Regions from separate parts of the Halomonas sp. Cn5-12 genome, predicted to be linked through region 2. Evidence: predicted binding sites of a transcription regulator. Region 2 holds the regulator's gene; each other region holds the start of a gene.
What was found. Region 2 encodes sigma-54, which starts transcription at its own class of promoters, with help from an activator protein. Its sites were predicted from a motif close to TGGCACNNNNNTTGCTNT; they were not measured.

Region 1 (4,556 bases), on a different contig from region 2:
GAGCAGCATTGGCTCCTAAGTCCAGCGGGTGATCACGACCCAGCAGTCCCTTAACGTTGATGGTGGTCACCGTGGGGGCATCCAGTTGCTCAACTAATGCTCTTGCGGCTTCCGGCGCTGAAACGCAGCCGCCGCCCAATAGCACCAGGGGCTGCTTCGCTGCTTTTAGTAAGCGTGCAGCCTCGGCCAAGCCTTCTGGGTCAGGTGCAGCGCGGTAAAGCGTGGGCGCTTGCCAACTAACCGGAACGTTGACCGGCGCATTGAACAGATCGATAGGGATTTCGATATGCACCGGGCCTGGGCGCGCGCCGTTGAAAACGGCAAAGGCGCGGGCCAACACCTCGGGCAGTGTATTGGCATCCAGCAGCGTGTGGCTAAAGCGCGCCACACCACTGATCATCTGCTGCTGGCTGGGCAATTCGTGCAGCCGCCCCTGCCCTAGGCCCAAGGTATCGCGGCGGTTCACGCTGGAGATCACCAGCATGGGGATGGAGTCCGCCAGGGCTTGTCCCATGGCGGTGGCAATGTTGGTCATGCCTGGGCCGGTGATAATCAGGCACACGCCTGGCTTCCCGCTAGCGCGGGCATAGCCGTCGGCCATAAACCCCGCGCCCTGCTCATGGCGCGGGGTTATATGCTGCACATCGCTACCTTCCAGCCCGCGATAAAGCTCCACCGTATGCACGCCGGGAATGCCGAACAGAGCACGTACGCCGTAGGTATCGCGTAGCAGACGGATCAGCAAATCGGCGCAGGTCATTGTCTGCTTATCTTTCATCGATAGTCCCTTAGAAGAAAAACGTATGGGCCATAAAGGCGATGATCGGTAACGTAATCGCAGTACGCAGTAAGAAAACCGCCGCTAGTTCCCAAAATTTGATAGGGATTTTCGACTTAAGCAACAGCGCTCCAATTTCTGACATATACACCAACTGCGTCATTGAGAGGCAGGCAATCACAAAACGCGTCAGCTCGCTTTCAATGTTGGTCGCCAATACCGCAGGCAGGAACATATCGGCAAATCCCACCAGCGTTGCTGGAGCGGCGGCCTGTGCTTCAGGGATACGCAGCAGCTCCAGCACTGGCACCATAGGGTAGGAGAGCCATGTAAACAGCGGAGTAAACTCTGCCAAAATCAGCGCGACGGTGCCGATAGCAAAGACCAGCGGCAGTAACGTTAGGAAAATGTCGATAACGTTGAACAGCGCTATACGGGCTAATTCACGCGGCCCAGGCGCACTGCCTGCACGGCGAGTTGCCTGCAGCAGGCTGTAACGAAATAGGCCTACATTTTCAGTGCGTTCTTCACTCAACTGGCAACCGACCGGCTCATAGTAATCATCAGGTTTACGCGACAGCGGCGGGATCCGCGACACGATGACCGCAGCAATTAAACCTGATACCACTACAGTGAAATAGAACTGCACGAAAAGGTGGTTAAGATCAACAAAGTTGGTCACTAGCAGGCTGAAGGCGATGGAAGCGACCGAAAAGTTAGTTGCGATCACCGATGCTTCGCGGCCGTTGTAGTAACCCTGCTCGTATTGCTGAGCGGTGATCAGCACGCCAACGGTCCCCGACCCCATCCATGACGCAGTGGCATCAATCGCGCTGCGCCCCGGCAGGTTAAAGATGACCCGGAACGGCTTACGCACCATGGTGCCAATAAACTCCATAAAGCCGAACTCGACCAGAAAAGGCAGTAGCAGCGCGGCAAAGAAAAAGAACGTCAGTAGCACGGGTGCCAGATCATTAAGCATCACTCCGCCCGTGTAAGACGCTGTGACAACTTCGGGGCCGAACTGGAAAAACGTCATGATGACGAAGATCGCACCGAGTATCCGCAGCGCTACCCAAATAGCCCCCACGTCGAACATGTCTTTGAAGTGGCCTTGCTGTGCCCAGCTAGGCTGTGCGAGCTTCACATAGAGCGTCACGATGACGGATAGACACAGCACACATAGTGCAATCGCGGGCAGTGCAGCGCCCAAAAGCGACTGCAGGCCATCGGCCATTAACCCCATGCCGATATTGATCGAATCACCGACTTGAAACGGGACCAGAAAAAGCAGTACGCCCATCAGCGATGGCAGCAAAAACTTTAGAAGATGTGCTCGGGGGATCAATGAAGACGAAGTGGGTTCTTCCGACTTCGCTTGTGAATAAGACATACGATTCACCTATTGGATGTGATTATTGGAGGTGGGCTGGCGGCGTCCTGAAGGGAAGCGCGGCTCCCCTTCTTATGTTTTGTCATCTGCGCCTTGTTAGGTCAGCGCTTTTTCACGAACACGTGCATGCTAGGTTTAGGCGTTACGCTTGACGCCCGGCAGTACGCAGAGCATTTCATACAGCAGCGTGGCACCCATCAGCGCCGTATTACCGCTGGGGTCATAAGGTGGTGATACCTCTACTAGGTCACCACCGACGATGTTCAAGCCAGCGGTGCCCCGCACAATTTCCAAACCTTGGGCGGATGTCAGGCCGCCCATTTCCACAGTGCCGGTGCCAGGGGCAACGGAGGGGTCTAAGCCATCGATATCAAAGCTGATATACACCGGGATATCGCCCATCTGCTCACGCACTTCCGCCATCAATGGCGCCAGCGAGCGGTGCCAGCACTCCTCAGCCTGCACCACACGGAAGCCCTGCTCGCGGCACCAGTCGAAATCTTCAGGGGCATAACCGGTCCCGCGCAGGCCAATTTGCACGACCTTGTTATGGGCGAGTAACCCTTCCTCCTGGGCACGACGGAACGGCGTGCCGTGCGCAATGGGTTCGCCAAACATGTGCTCGTTCACATCCGCATGGGCATCGATATGAATTAGCCCCACCGGGCCGTGTTTTTTCGCTATGGCACGCAAAATGGGCAGCGTCAGAGTGTGCTCGCCGCCCAGCGTTAGCGGAATGCAGTCGTGCTTGAGCACGTCGTCATAGAAGGCGGTGATGATGTCGACGCTTTTCGGCAGGTGAAAGGTGTTGATGGGCACATCGCCGATATCCGCCACCTGTAGGCTTTCAAACGGCGCGGCACCTGTTGCCATGTTATAAGGGCGCAACATGCGCGACTCATCGCGAATCTGGCGTGGCCCTAGGCGCGTACCCGGGCGGTTCGATGTACCGATATCCATGGGTATACCGATAAACGCCGCATCCAGCCCTTCAGCACTCTCTTGCGTGGGCAGGCGCATCATGGTGGCAGGCCCCGCAAAGCGCGGCATGGTGTTGCCGCCCAGCGGCTGATTAAAGTCCGACATCATTTTCTCCTTGGATTTATTATGGCCAGCCTGACGGGCCTAGCGCTTTAGCGATTTATCTAGCTCATACACAGGTACTGCACAGACCATGCCAAGTCACCTGCGCTGATAAATAGGGAGGTTTACCGCCCCATCGATGCAAAAATGAATCGCAACGCCAATGAAATGATGCAAAAATGAATCAATGAGTCATATTTGCATTATCCTGTTCATCTAACGATACAAAAGCCGGTGCGGTAGATAAGGAAGACGCATGAGTGAAATCGACAGGCGCGTACTGCAAACCATCGTGGAAACCGCCAATGACCACTTCTTTATCGTCAGCGGCGACGGTCAGATTATGGATATCAGCCCCGGTGCCGAGGCGGTATACGGCGTATCACGGGAGGAGCTGCTTTCCAGCAGCGTTCAACAGCTCCAGGCCGCCGGTGTTCTGAAACCGTCCATCACCATGGAAGTCATCCGCACTCGACAGCCCGCTCAGCTAATGCAAATCACCGGCACGGGCCGCCGCGTCATTGCCGAAGCCTACCCCGTGTTCGCCAACGGCAAGCTGGAGCGCATTGTCAGCCGCTCACGGGATTTGACCGACCTTCAGCTGCTGCAGGACGAATACGCTCTGCTGCAAAAACGTTTTAGTGAACACTTGAAACGCAGCCAGGCCGCCCCCGATGCCGAAGAGCAAGCGCTGGATGCTGCGCTGGACCACCTTCAGGTCAGAAGCCATGTGATGCGGGAAATCGCCCTGTTGCTCAAGCGCGTGGCATCATCGGATGCCAACGTGCTGATGCTGGGGGAGTCTGGCGTGGGCAAGACAGCCTTTGCCAAGCAGCTCCACCGCTGGAGCGAGCGCCATCATGGCCCGTTCATCGAGGTCAACTGCGCAGCGATCCCGGAAAACCTGTTCGAGTCGGAGATGTTCGGCTACCAGCCCGGCGCCTTCAGCGGTGCCGCGCGGCAAGGCAAGGCCGGACTGCTGGAGCAGGCCGAAGGGGGCACGCTCTTTCTGGATGAAATTGGCGAGCTGCCACTGCTGATGCAGACCAAACTGCTGAAAGTGATTCAAGATGGCAGCTTGACCCGGTTGGGCGACACGCGGGCTCGTCGCGTCAATTTCCGGCTGGTCGTGGCGACCAATCAGGACTTGGCCAAACGGGTCGAAACCGGCCTGTTCAGGCTCGACCTCTACTATCGTCTGAACGTCATCCCCATCACGCTGCCCCCGCTACGCGAGCGCCGCGAAGACATTCCCGTGCTGGTGGAAGCCTGCCTGACCCGGCTGAACCACCGCTATGGCCG
Region 2 (4,556 bases):
GTGGCGACGGCGGGTGGCTGAGTAACGCTCCAAAAGAATGCGCGCATCCGTGGTCAGATAGATGACCTGAAAACGAATTTCTCGCTGGCGTAGTTCTTCCAGTAAAGCTGGGAGGCGTTCAAGCGCCGTAGGAAGGTTGCGCGCGTCAATGCTCACTGCTAAGTGAGTGCGCTCGCCTTGCTCACGTAGTTCATCAACTAATGAGCCCAGCAGCATGGCGGGTAAATTGTCGATAGCGTAGTAGCCAAGATCCTCTAGCGCTTGTAAGGCGATAGATTTACCGGACCCTGAACGGCCGCTAATGATCACCAGTTGCATAGCGTCTCTCTTGGCTTGCATGGGAGGAAATTATCGCTGCGTGCAGTGGCCACCGCCCATAAAGCCTAGGCGGCTTGTTCGCGAATCTTGGCGGTAATAAGTGCTAAGAGTTCGCGCTGACTATCGGCTTTACGTAACTGCTGACGCGTATGGGCGTCGTTCATAATAGTAGCCACTTGGCCAAGCAGTGCTAGGTGGGTGTCATCTGCCTCTTCTGGTACCAGCAGCACAAACACAAGATCCACCGGGTCGCCATCAATGGCGTCGAAGTCTACTGGCTCAGCAAGCTTTAAAAAGCCAGCAATGGGTGCGCTACAGTGAGGACTGCGAGCGTGGGGGATGGCAACCCCGTTGCCTATCCCCGTACTGCCTAGTCGCTCGCGGCCAATGAGTCGGCTAAACACCTCTTGGCTATCTAGGCTGGGTGTATTTTGGGCGATAAAGGTGCTGAAAAACTCCAGCACCCGTTTTTTGCTGCCCCCGGGAACGTCATAAAGCACGCGCTCCGGGGGGAGGATGGTTTCCAACGTCATTGAGTTAACGCACACCAGCGCCCTGGGCGCGAGCTTGTGCTTTTTCCTTATGTTTAACGAGTTGACGATCGATTTTGTCTGCTAGCGCATCAATAGCGGCATACATGTCGTTATCAAGCGCTTCGGCGTGAAGGTCTGCACCGGCAGCGTGCAGTGTGCAGGCTGCTTGCTGGCGCTCCTTCTCAACAGATAAGGTCACTTGCACCGTGGTAATGTTGTCGTAGTGGCGTTCAACGCGCTCTAGCTTTTCGTTAACGTAGTCGCGCAAGGCGTCAGTCAGTTCAACGTGATGACCAGTGATGTTTACTTGCATTGACGTGCTCCTTATCCATCGGACTGTACTTCGATTGTAACCCTTTTTACGCTATTGCAAAGCCCTTGCGTTGAGTTTGTTCATACGTACCGCTTAACTAGCGTAAACGGCGGCGCTCACTTGACGAGGGAATGCCCATTGACTCCCGATATTTTGCGACAGTACGCCGTGCAACGCTAATGCCCCCCTCTTCAAGCAGAGTCACCAAGCGGCTATCGGAGAGCGGTTTTCCTGAGGGCTCATCCTGAATCAGCTTTTTGATGCGGGCGCGAATGGCTGTGCTGGAGTGGCTGTCGCCGCCGTCTTGGCCGCTTACCTGGCTTGAGAAGAAGTACTTAAGCTCGAAAACGCCCCGTGGCGTGTGAATAAATTTCTGCGTGGTCACACGAGATATGGTGGATTCGTGCATCTCTACCGCTTCAGCAATATCCGCTAAAATCAGCGGTTTCATTGCTTCTTCGCCATGCTCCAGAAAGCCAATTTGGCGTGCAATAATTTCACGCCCAACTCGTAGCAGCGTGTCATTGCGACTCGATAAGCTTTTGATCAGCCAGCGGGCTTCTTGGAGGTGCTCTTTGAGGAACTGGTTGTCTTGGCTTTTGTCTGCGCGTTTGATCAAGCTGGCGTAGTCGGGCTGTATACGCAAGCGTGGTAGTGCTTCTGGATTGAGCTCTAAATGCCAACCTTCATTGTCGTGCCGAACGACTAGGTCGGGGGTGATGTAGCTGTCGTCGGTAACGCCATAGGTGCTCCCAGGGCGTGGGTCAAGGCTGCGAATTAAACGGATGACATCGTCAAGCTGCTCGTCATCAAGGCTTAAACGGCGCTTGAGAAGCCGCATATCGTCTTTGCCTAATGCTTCCAAAAACTGGCGAACCAGCCGTTTGGCGGGCATTAGCAGAGGGGTGTCCTCAGGTAGTGAGGCGAGTTGCAGCATCAGGCATTCACGCAGGTCTCGGGCAAAGACGCCGGTGGGCTCAAATTGCTGCAAGCGCAGCAGGGTATTTTCCACTTCCCGCTGGCTTAAGCTGTCATGGCCTTGGGCTTTTAATCCTTCCCGAATGTCATTAAGCGGCTGGGTGAGATAGCCGTTGGCATCCAGCGCATCAATCAGGCTTTCCGCGATGGCGTATTCTCGCGGGCTAAAGTCTGTCATGGCCAGTTGCCATAGCAGGTGGCCATGTAGGCTTTGTCCAGCGGCTTGGCGCTCGAAGTCGGGGCCTTCACTGCTGCCACCCAGGCTGCCTATGTCTTGATAGGTATCTGACCAGTCACTGTCGACGGAGAGTTCGTTGGGGATGCTCTCGGACCACTCAGCCTCTTGAGGCTCACTGACAGCCTGCTCGCCAAACTCATCTTCTTGCTCAAGCATGGGATTGGCATCTAGCGCTTGCTGAATTTCTTGACGAAGGTCCAGCGTCGATAGCTGAAGCAGGGCGATAGCCTGCTGCAGCTGAGGTGTCATGGTCAGCTGTGTGCCGATACGCAATTGGAGAGAAGCTTTCATGACCATCTGAGAACCACTCGTTAATCAGAAAGCTCCACCCTAGAGCGAGTTATGGCTTGGTGCAAGTGCAATAAGCATGCCACTAAAAGAAATGCTTCTGCAGGTCACTGTTTAAAGGCGGAAATCAGCGCCTAAATAGACATCTCGAACCTTCTGGTTGTTGAGGATTTCCTGGGCGTTTCCACTGGCAATGATGTGACCGTCGCCAACAATGTAGGCAATATCACAAATATCCAGCGTTTCACGAACGTTATGGTCGGTGATCAATACGCCAATGTGGCGTTTCTTTAACGCTCGAATGATAGCTTTAATTTCCCCAACGGAAATCGGGTCAACCCCGGCAAAAGGTTCATCCAGCAGGATAAAGGCCGGTTCGGTGGCCAATGAGCGGGCGATTTCAACACGGCGGCGTTCGCCCCCAGAAAGACTCATGCCTAAGTTGTCGCGTATATGAGTGATGTGAAAATCTTCAAGTAGTAACTCAAGTTGTGCTTCCCGGGCGCTTCGATCAAGCTCTTTGCGTGTCTCTAAAATGGCCATAATGTTGTCAGCCACGGAGAGCTTGCGGAAGATGGAAGCTTCCTGGGGTAGATAACCAATCCCTGCCATGGCGCGTTCATGCATAGGAGCATGAGTGAGGTCAAGGTCGTCAATGCCTACTTTGCCCGCATCCAATTTGACCAACCCCACAATCATATAAAACGAGGTGGTTTTACCTGCACCATTAGGGCCAAGTAGCCCAACCACGCTACCTTGAGTGATTTCCAGATTAATATCTTTAACCACACGGCGGCGCTTATAGCTCTTCGCTAAATGATGGGCGTAGAGCGTTTTTACTGGTGTGGGGACTGGGGATGTTGATGCTGCCACGTGGCCACTTCCTATTGTTCGGGCTGAAGGGTCATACGAATACGCTGATTTTCACTGCCGCTAACGTCAGAGCGTGCTTGTACTACTTCTTGATCGATAAAGTACTCTAAACGTCCACCTTGGAAGTGATCTCCTTGCTGGGTCAGCTCAGCTTGGTCAATCAGCTCAACCCGGCGTTCGGAAACGTGATAAATAATCCGACGCGCCCAGCCTTCTATAGGGGTTTCTTGGTCTTCAATTTGGTTACGCAAGTAAGCACGCTCGCCCGTAGCGATGGCGCGAGACAACTCGCCAGCATTGTTACGCTGAATTTCGACACGCTCTCCGCGTAGCTGCATATTGCCTTGGCGAATGTCAACGTTACCGGTGTACACGGCTGTCCCTGCTCGTTGGTCAAGGTCTAACCGGTCGGCCTCCACATGAATAGGCGCTTGGTTTTGTGCCGCTACAGGCAGTGCAATTGTGACAAGCGGCACGGCTAGGGCAAGAAGTGCAGTGCGGATTAGAGCATTCATCAGATTTTGCGCGAGAAACCCGGTGCTTTAGCGCCGGGAGGGATAGCGCGTCGCCCGCAGGGCGACTGGGTTACGCCACCGCCTGTCCCGCTCCTCCTGTTAGGTGGGTGAAGGGTGTAAAGTGATAGCCGTAGCCATCACCGCGTTGGATGAGGGTGCAGTATTTGTGCGAGATGCCTTGCACGGCCCCCTGTTCGGTCTGGATGTTAAAACTGCCGGTTTTGCGTACCGCGACACGCCCCGTATGGGTACCTGCTTTCTTGCCAGTCGGTACCATCGCACGCACCATGTCGCCGGTTTGAAAGCCGTGCACCTGCTTCTGCCGCATCAGATAGCCACGCGGAAACCCGTGTTTCGTTAAGCGGGTGCGCTGATAGCTACCACGCCCCATCGCCTTGATGGTTAATGTGGGCACCTGCCAAGCATGTAGTGCGTCGAACGCACCGACACAGGCCGCGTCTAGAGCATGGGTTTTAGGAATGCCCAGTCGCTGGCGGTTG
Region 3 (4,556 bases), on a different contig from region 2:
GGAACTACCGAATCATTTTTAGGCGCTAACCAGGGCGCGGAGCGCTCTGGCAGCGTGAAGCGCTTGTTGGGAACAATAGCGTGAAAGACATAGCTGAGTAACTTGGTAATGTTAGCAAATAGCTTAATAAAACGGCTAACAACCACTATCAGCGTTTTGTTGGTGGCAGGCCTTGTAGGCATGAGAATCCTTTTAAATTAGTTCCGTGCGTAACGGTTAAGCGAAGGGGCGTTACCAGCCTCCTTGGCCTTCCAGTAGGCTGCGCATGTTATTGTCGAGCGGTAGCTGGAAATCTGCGCTACCCAATACCATGGCATCGCCAGCGCGAACTACCCGTGCGCTCACATAGAGGTAATCCTGCCCTTGGGCATAAGTTCCCATCAAAATCGAGCGGGCGTTGTGCTGGGCGCTAAGACGTTGAACTTGGCGGGAGAGAATAAGTTCACCCACGCTCTCTTCAATAAACATGCTGTCACGCATTTTGACTTCGCGAACCTGCATGCCTTGCTGTGCCAAAGCGGACGCCATGATCTCCGAGCTAATACGGCCAAAAGTAGAGGATTGGCTTAGGTTATCGATGCTGACAAAGGTAGCGGCAATCATGGGGCTGTAGCGGGTCAGGTCTGGGTTGTTCGCCACCATCTGCTGCGCTGCCTGATGGGCAAGCTGAGAAAGATCAGGTTTAGGCTCTTCCGGTTGGGCATTACTGCCTAGCGTCGAGCAGCCCGTTAGCACCAGCATAGTGAGCAGCAGCATCATTACGCGAATAGGAGCGCACAGAGATCGTAAAGACATAAACATTACCAGGTGTCGGTGATAGAAACTGTTGGCGTGGTGGGCGCTTGGGGAACCCGGTGCGGCGCGTAGTGACGGCGGTCACCTGCATTAATGTAATAGATATTGGAGGAGGAGTAGATGATTCGTTCGCCGTCTAAAATTTGGGTGGTAATAATCACTTCTTCATTGCCGGTATGCGTCCAGCTGCCGCTGGTAATATCGGCAGCAATCGCACCAGGGATAAGCGCTAATGCAGGTTCGCTCCACTGATTATAAGGAATGGTGGCCACAGCAATGCCAGCGGTTAAGGCTGTGAATGCGCCCACGGGCGGGCGTATAAAGCCACGATCTCGATGCGTCACAACTTCAACATCGACATGAATGTTGGCGGTATTCGCTGTGGGAACGGTCATCAATGTCGCGCCGCGTGATACTAGCTCGCTGGTGAGCAAAGTACGAAAGCCCCGACCAAACTCGCCGCCACTATAGGCAGAGGCGCTGCTTTCTTCTGCGGGGGTAATGTAAAAATCACGAAAACGCACGCGTTCGCGCTGTAGGATTTGGGTAGCTTCATGGCGTGCGAGTACATCCCAGTGATGGGCCGCCTGCATGCGCTGCTGTTCCGTGTAAGGGTAAGTGGTGGCGATAGGTGCCTGTGATGTGTTGGCATAAAAACAACCACTCAGCATCAGGCTGGCAATTCCCAGGCCAACGGGGCGTAAAAAGTGGACAATGGGGAATGACGTGGGAAGAATGCGCACCTGATAGTTCCTTATCGCTACTAAACAGCTATTTGATAGACTAGTTTGCCATGCTTAGCTTAGATCGGCCACGAGGTTAGAAACTTGAATGAGTGATAACACCCATGCTTGAAGACCACCGCAGCGGCCCACGCCATGATTCGCTGTTGTCTACGTACCCCGAAGACGAGAGCAATAGCGGCTGGATGATTAGCTACATCGACATTATGACGCTGTTGGTGGCACTGTTTGTGATTATTATCGCCGCAGCTGGGGTGACAAGCCCGGAGTGGTCATCTGCGGATAACCAGGTTGAGCCTGATAACCTCATTGCGCCACCGCTGGAAGTGCCGTTGCCCGACGTGTTGGATGAATTTCGTTCACAACGTAGCTCGGGGTTGGCATCTGCCCCTGGAACGCTAAATCCGATGGCGATTAGTGCCGCGCTGGGTGTGGCGGGTTTACCCACCCGTTCTGTCTCCACCTTTAGGGTGCCGCCGCTATTAGCACTCCCTGAACCAGCAGAGCTAACGCCGGCCGAGGAGCTACCGTTCGTTAAGACGCTGTCTGAACGCCTGACACCGATACTTCCTACTCCTTTGGTGCGCGTAGAAGAAGAGGTGGCCACTTCGCCCATGGCAGATTATATGGTGCTGCTGACGGATCGCCCCCCGGTTAATGTTCAGGAAATCAGCGATGAGGCCATCAGCAGCGCCCTAGCGCTGGACACAAGCCTGCCTGAGCGCGTTGAAACGTCAGCGTATCTGCCAAATTTAGAGGGCGTAGAGGTCTCTCGTGTGGCGGAGGGCATTAGCTTGCGGGTGCAAGATAGGCTGCTGTTCCCTTCTGCTACGGCGGAGCTTACCGAAGGCGGCTCATCGTTGGTGGGTAGCCTGCTGGAAACCATTCAGCGCTACGATGGTGAAGTATGGGTAGAGGGGCACTCCGATAGCCAAACCATTAACACGCCGGAGTTTTCATCTAACTGGGCGCTTTCAAGCGCCCGTGCTATCGCCATTGTAGAAGCCTTGGAGGAGGCGGGTGTGGCCTCTGAGCGTTTGCGGGCAGTGGGCCTAGCGGCTACCCAGCCGCTAGCCGATAACGACACCGCCGAAGGGCGTGCCCGCAACCGCCGAGTAGAAGTGGTCATCCATGTAGAGTAAGAGCAGGCAAAGCAAGCGCAAAAAAAGCCCGCCGGGGGTAGGCGGGCTTGAAAGGGCTTGGCTCACTGACATCAGGTGAGGGGGTGGACATGAATGTCAGTGAGTACAATATAAGTATAGCTATTTATGAGATTTTGCCAAGCGCTTGTGCAATTTTTTGTAGGCTTTTAGGCCGACATCTTAAATGAAAAACTTAGTTCACCATTTTTGCACCTATTTGGTGCTTTTCTGATGCGCTTTTTTGGTGCTCAAGCCTTCAGCACCCTTTCTTTGATTTTAAGTATTTGATTTATATTAGATGAACTTCATTGGCATACATTCTGCTTTATTGCTTATCCGAAAGAAATGCCTGCGTAACGGCTTTTAAGATTGCAATAAGGTGGTGCCATGACCGAACAGACTCGCACTGCACATACTCAGGCTGAGTTGCCTGATATAGCGCTGTCGCCCGATAGTGCTGACCCAGCGCTTCAACCGCGCTTGGTGGTCACTGACCTAGACGGTTCCTTGCTAGACCACCACAGCTATGACTTCTCACCGGCAGCGCCTTGGCTGGCGCGCCTAAAAAAGCAGGGCGTGCCCGTTATACCGGTCACTAGTAAAACCCGTGCCGAGCTTATTTCCCTGCGTGAAGCGCTAGGCCTGACAGCTACCCCATTTGTGGCGGAAAACGGCGCTGTGATTGGCCTGCCACCGGGCTGGTGTCACGCACGGCTAGACCGCCCAGGGAGTGGCCTGGATGGCGTGGTGGTTAAACACACTGGAGTAGATGTGGGCTTTATCCGGGCACGGCTTAACGTCTGGCGCAAACGCCTGGGCGTTCGTTTTACCCGTATGAGTGAGCTGGATATTACCCAAGTCATGGCGCTTACCGGTTTAGATGAACCCCGTGCCAAGGCTGCCCGAAAGCGTGAAGGCAGCGAGCCGCTTATCTGGGAAGACGACGAGGCCGCGCTGGCAAACTTTCGCTTAGCGCTTGAGGGCGATGGGTTGACGCTGACGCAAGGCGGGCGCTTTTGGCACGTAATGGGTAAGGCCTCGGATAAAGGCAGTGCCGTTGACTGGCTGGTTAAACGATTTACCGCTTTACGGGGTCGTGCGCCGCTCTCATTAGGGCTAGGCGATGGCCCCAATGATATTTCCATGCTCGATGCCGTCGATCAGGCTGTCGTGATTAAAGGCTGCCACGACTTAACCGTCACACCCACGAACACAGCGCTTTATCGCACTAAGGAAACTGGACCAACGGGCTGGGCCGAGGGGGTAGCCCACTGGTGGGGGCGAGACGACCGCCGACTAGCGGCGGTACTCAGCCAACAACCAGAAACGGCCTAACCCAAAAGGGGATCAGCGAATGAGTGACTTTCATCAAAATGGCGTTATCACCGATTTTCATAACCTAACTCGCCGCCCGGTAGAGGCACTGGAGCAGGAGCTGAGTCAGTTTGCTAAGCGTCGCCCGATGGGGTTGATACTGCCGTCGCTGTTTTCCGAGCTGGAAGGTCCGGCGCTTTCAGCCATCGTGGATGAGTTAGTGAAGGTGCCTTACCTCAACGAGATTGTAATTGGCCTGGACCGCGCCGACCGTGAGCAATTCTTGTACGCCCGGGAGTTTTTCTCTCGCTTGCCCCAGCACACCCGCATTCTATGGAACGACGGGCCACGCCTGCGTGAGTTAGACGCCGAGCTGGAAAGCCACGGTCTGGGAGCGTTAGAGCCAGGCAAAGGGCGCAACGTGTGGTATTGCGCAGGTTACGTGCTGGCGTCTGGCCGCTCGTCGGTGGTGGGATTACACGACTGCGATATCCTGACCTACGACCGCAGCCTGTTGGCTCGGCTCATGTACCCCGTGGCGCATCCACGTTTTAACTACCGC

Region 1: a site for sigma-54 is predicted at 3,334-3,351, ahead of speB (agmatinase). Genes of this name have one in related genera too.
Region 3: a site for sigma-54 is predicted at 2,990-3,007, ahead of L1249_RS14340 (HAD-IIB family hydrolase). Genes of this name have one in related genera too.

What each region holds. Positions count from the first base shown of each region.
Region 1 is NZ_JAKGAY010000010.1:60,400-64,955, reverse strand. It holds gene L1249_RS07955 (5-guanidino-2-oxopentanoate decarboxylase) at 1-778, opposite strand, end outside; gene L1249_RS07950 (YjiH family protein) at 789-2,171, opposite strand; gene speB (agmatinase) at 2,307-3,257, opposite strand; gene L1249_RS07940 (sigma-54 interaction domain-containing protein) at 3,511-4,556, shown strand, end outside.
Region 2 is NZ_JAKGAY010000001.1:246,980-251,535, reverse strand. It holds gene rapZ (RNase adapter RapZ) at 1-318, opposite strand, end outside; gene ptsN (PTS IIA-like nitrogen regulatory protein PtsN) at 384-851, opposite strand; gene hpf (ribosome hibernation-promoting factor, HPF/YfiA family) at 856-1,164, opposite strand; gene L1249_RS01200 (RNA polymerase factor sigma-54) at 1,262-2,677, opposite strand; gene lptB (LPS export ABC transporter ATP-binding protein) at 2,783-3,541, opposite strand; gene lptA (lipopolysaccharide transport periplasmic protein LptA) at 3,553-4,056, opposite strand; gene iscB (RNA-guided endonuclease IscB) at 4,127-4,556, opposite strand, start outside.
Region 3 is NZ_JAKGAY010000031.1:34,837-39,392, forward strand. It holds gene L1249_RS14320 (glycosyltransferase family 32 protein) at 1-182, opposite strand, end outside; gene L1249_RS14325 (FlgO family outer membrane protein) at 232-795, opposite strand; gene L1249_RS14330 (hypothetical protein) at 801-1,538, opposite strand; gene L1249_RS14335 (OmpA family protein) at 1,643-2,680, shown strand; gene L1249_RS14340 (HAD-IIB family hydrolase) at 3,068-4,015, shown strand; gene L1249_RS14345 (glycosyl transferase) at 4,035-4,556, shown strand, end outside.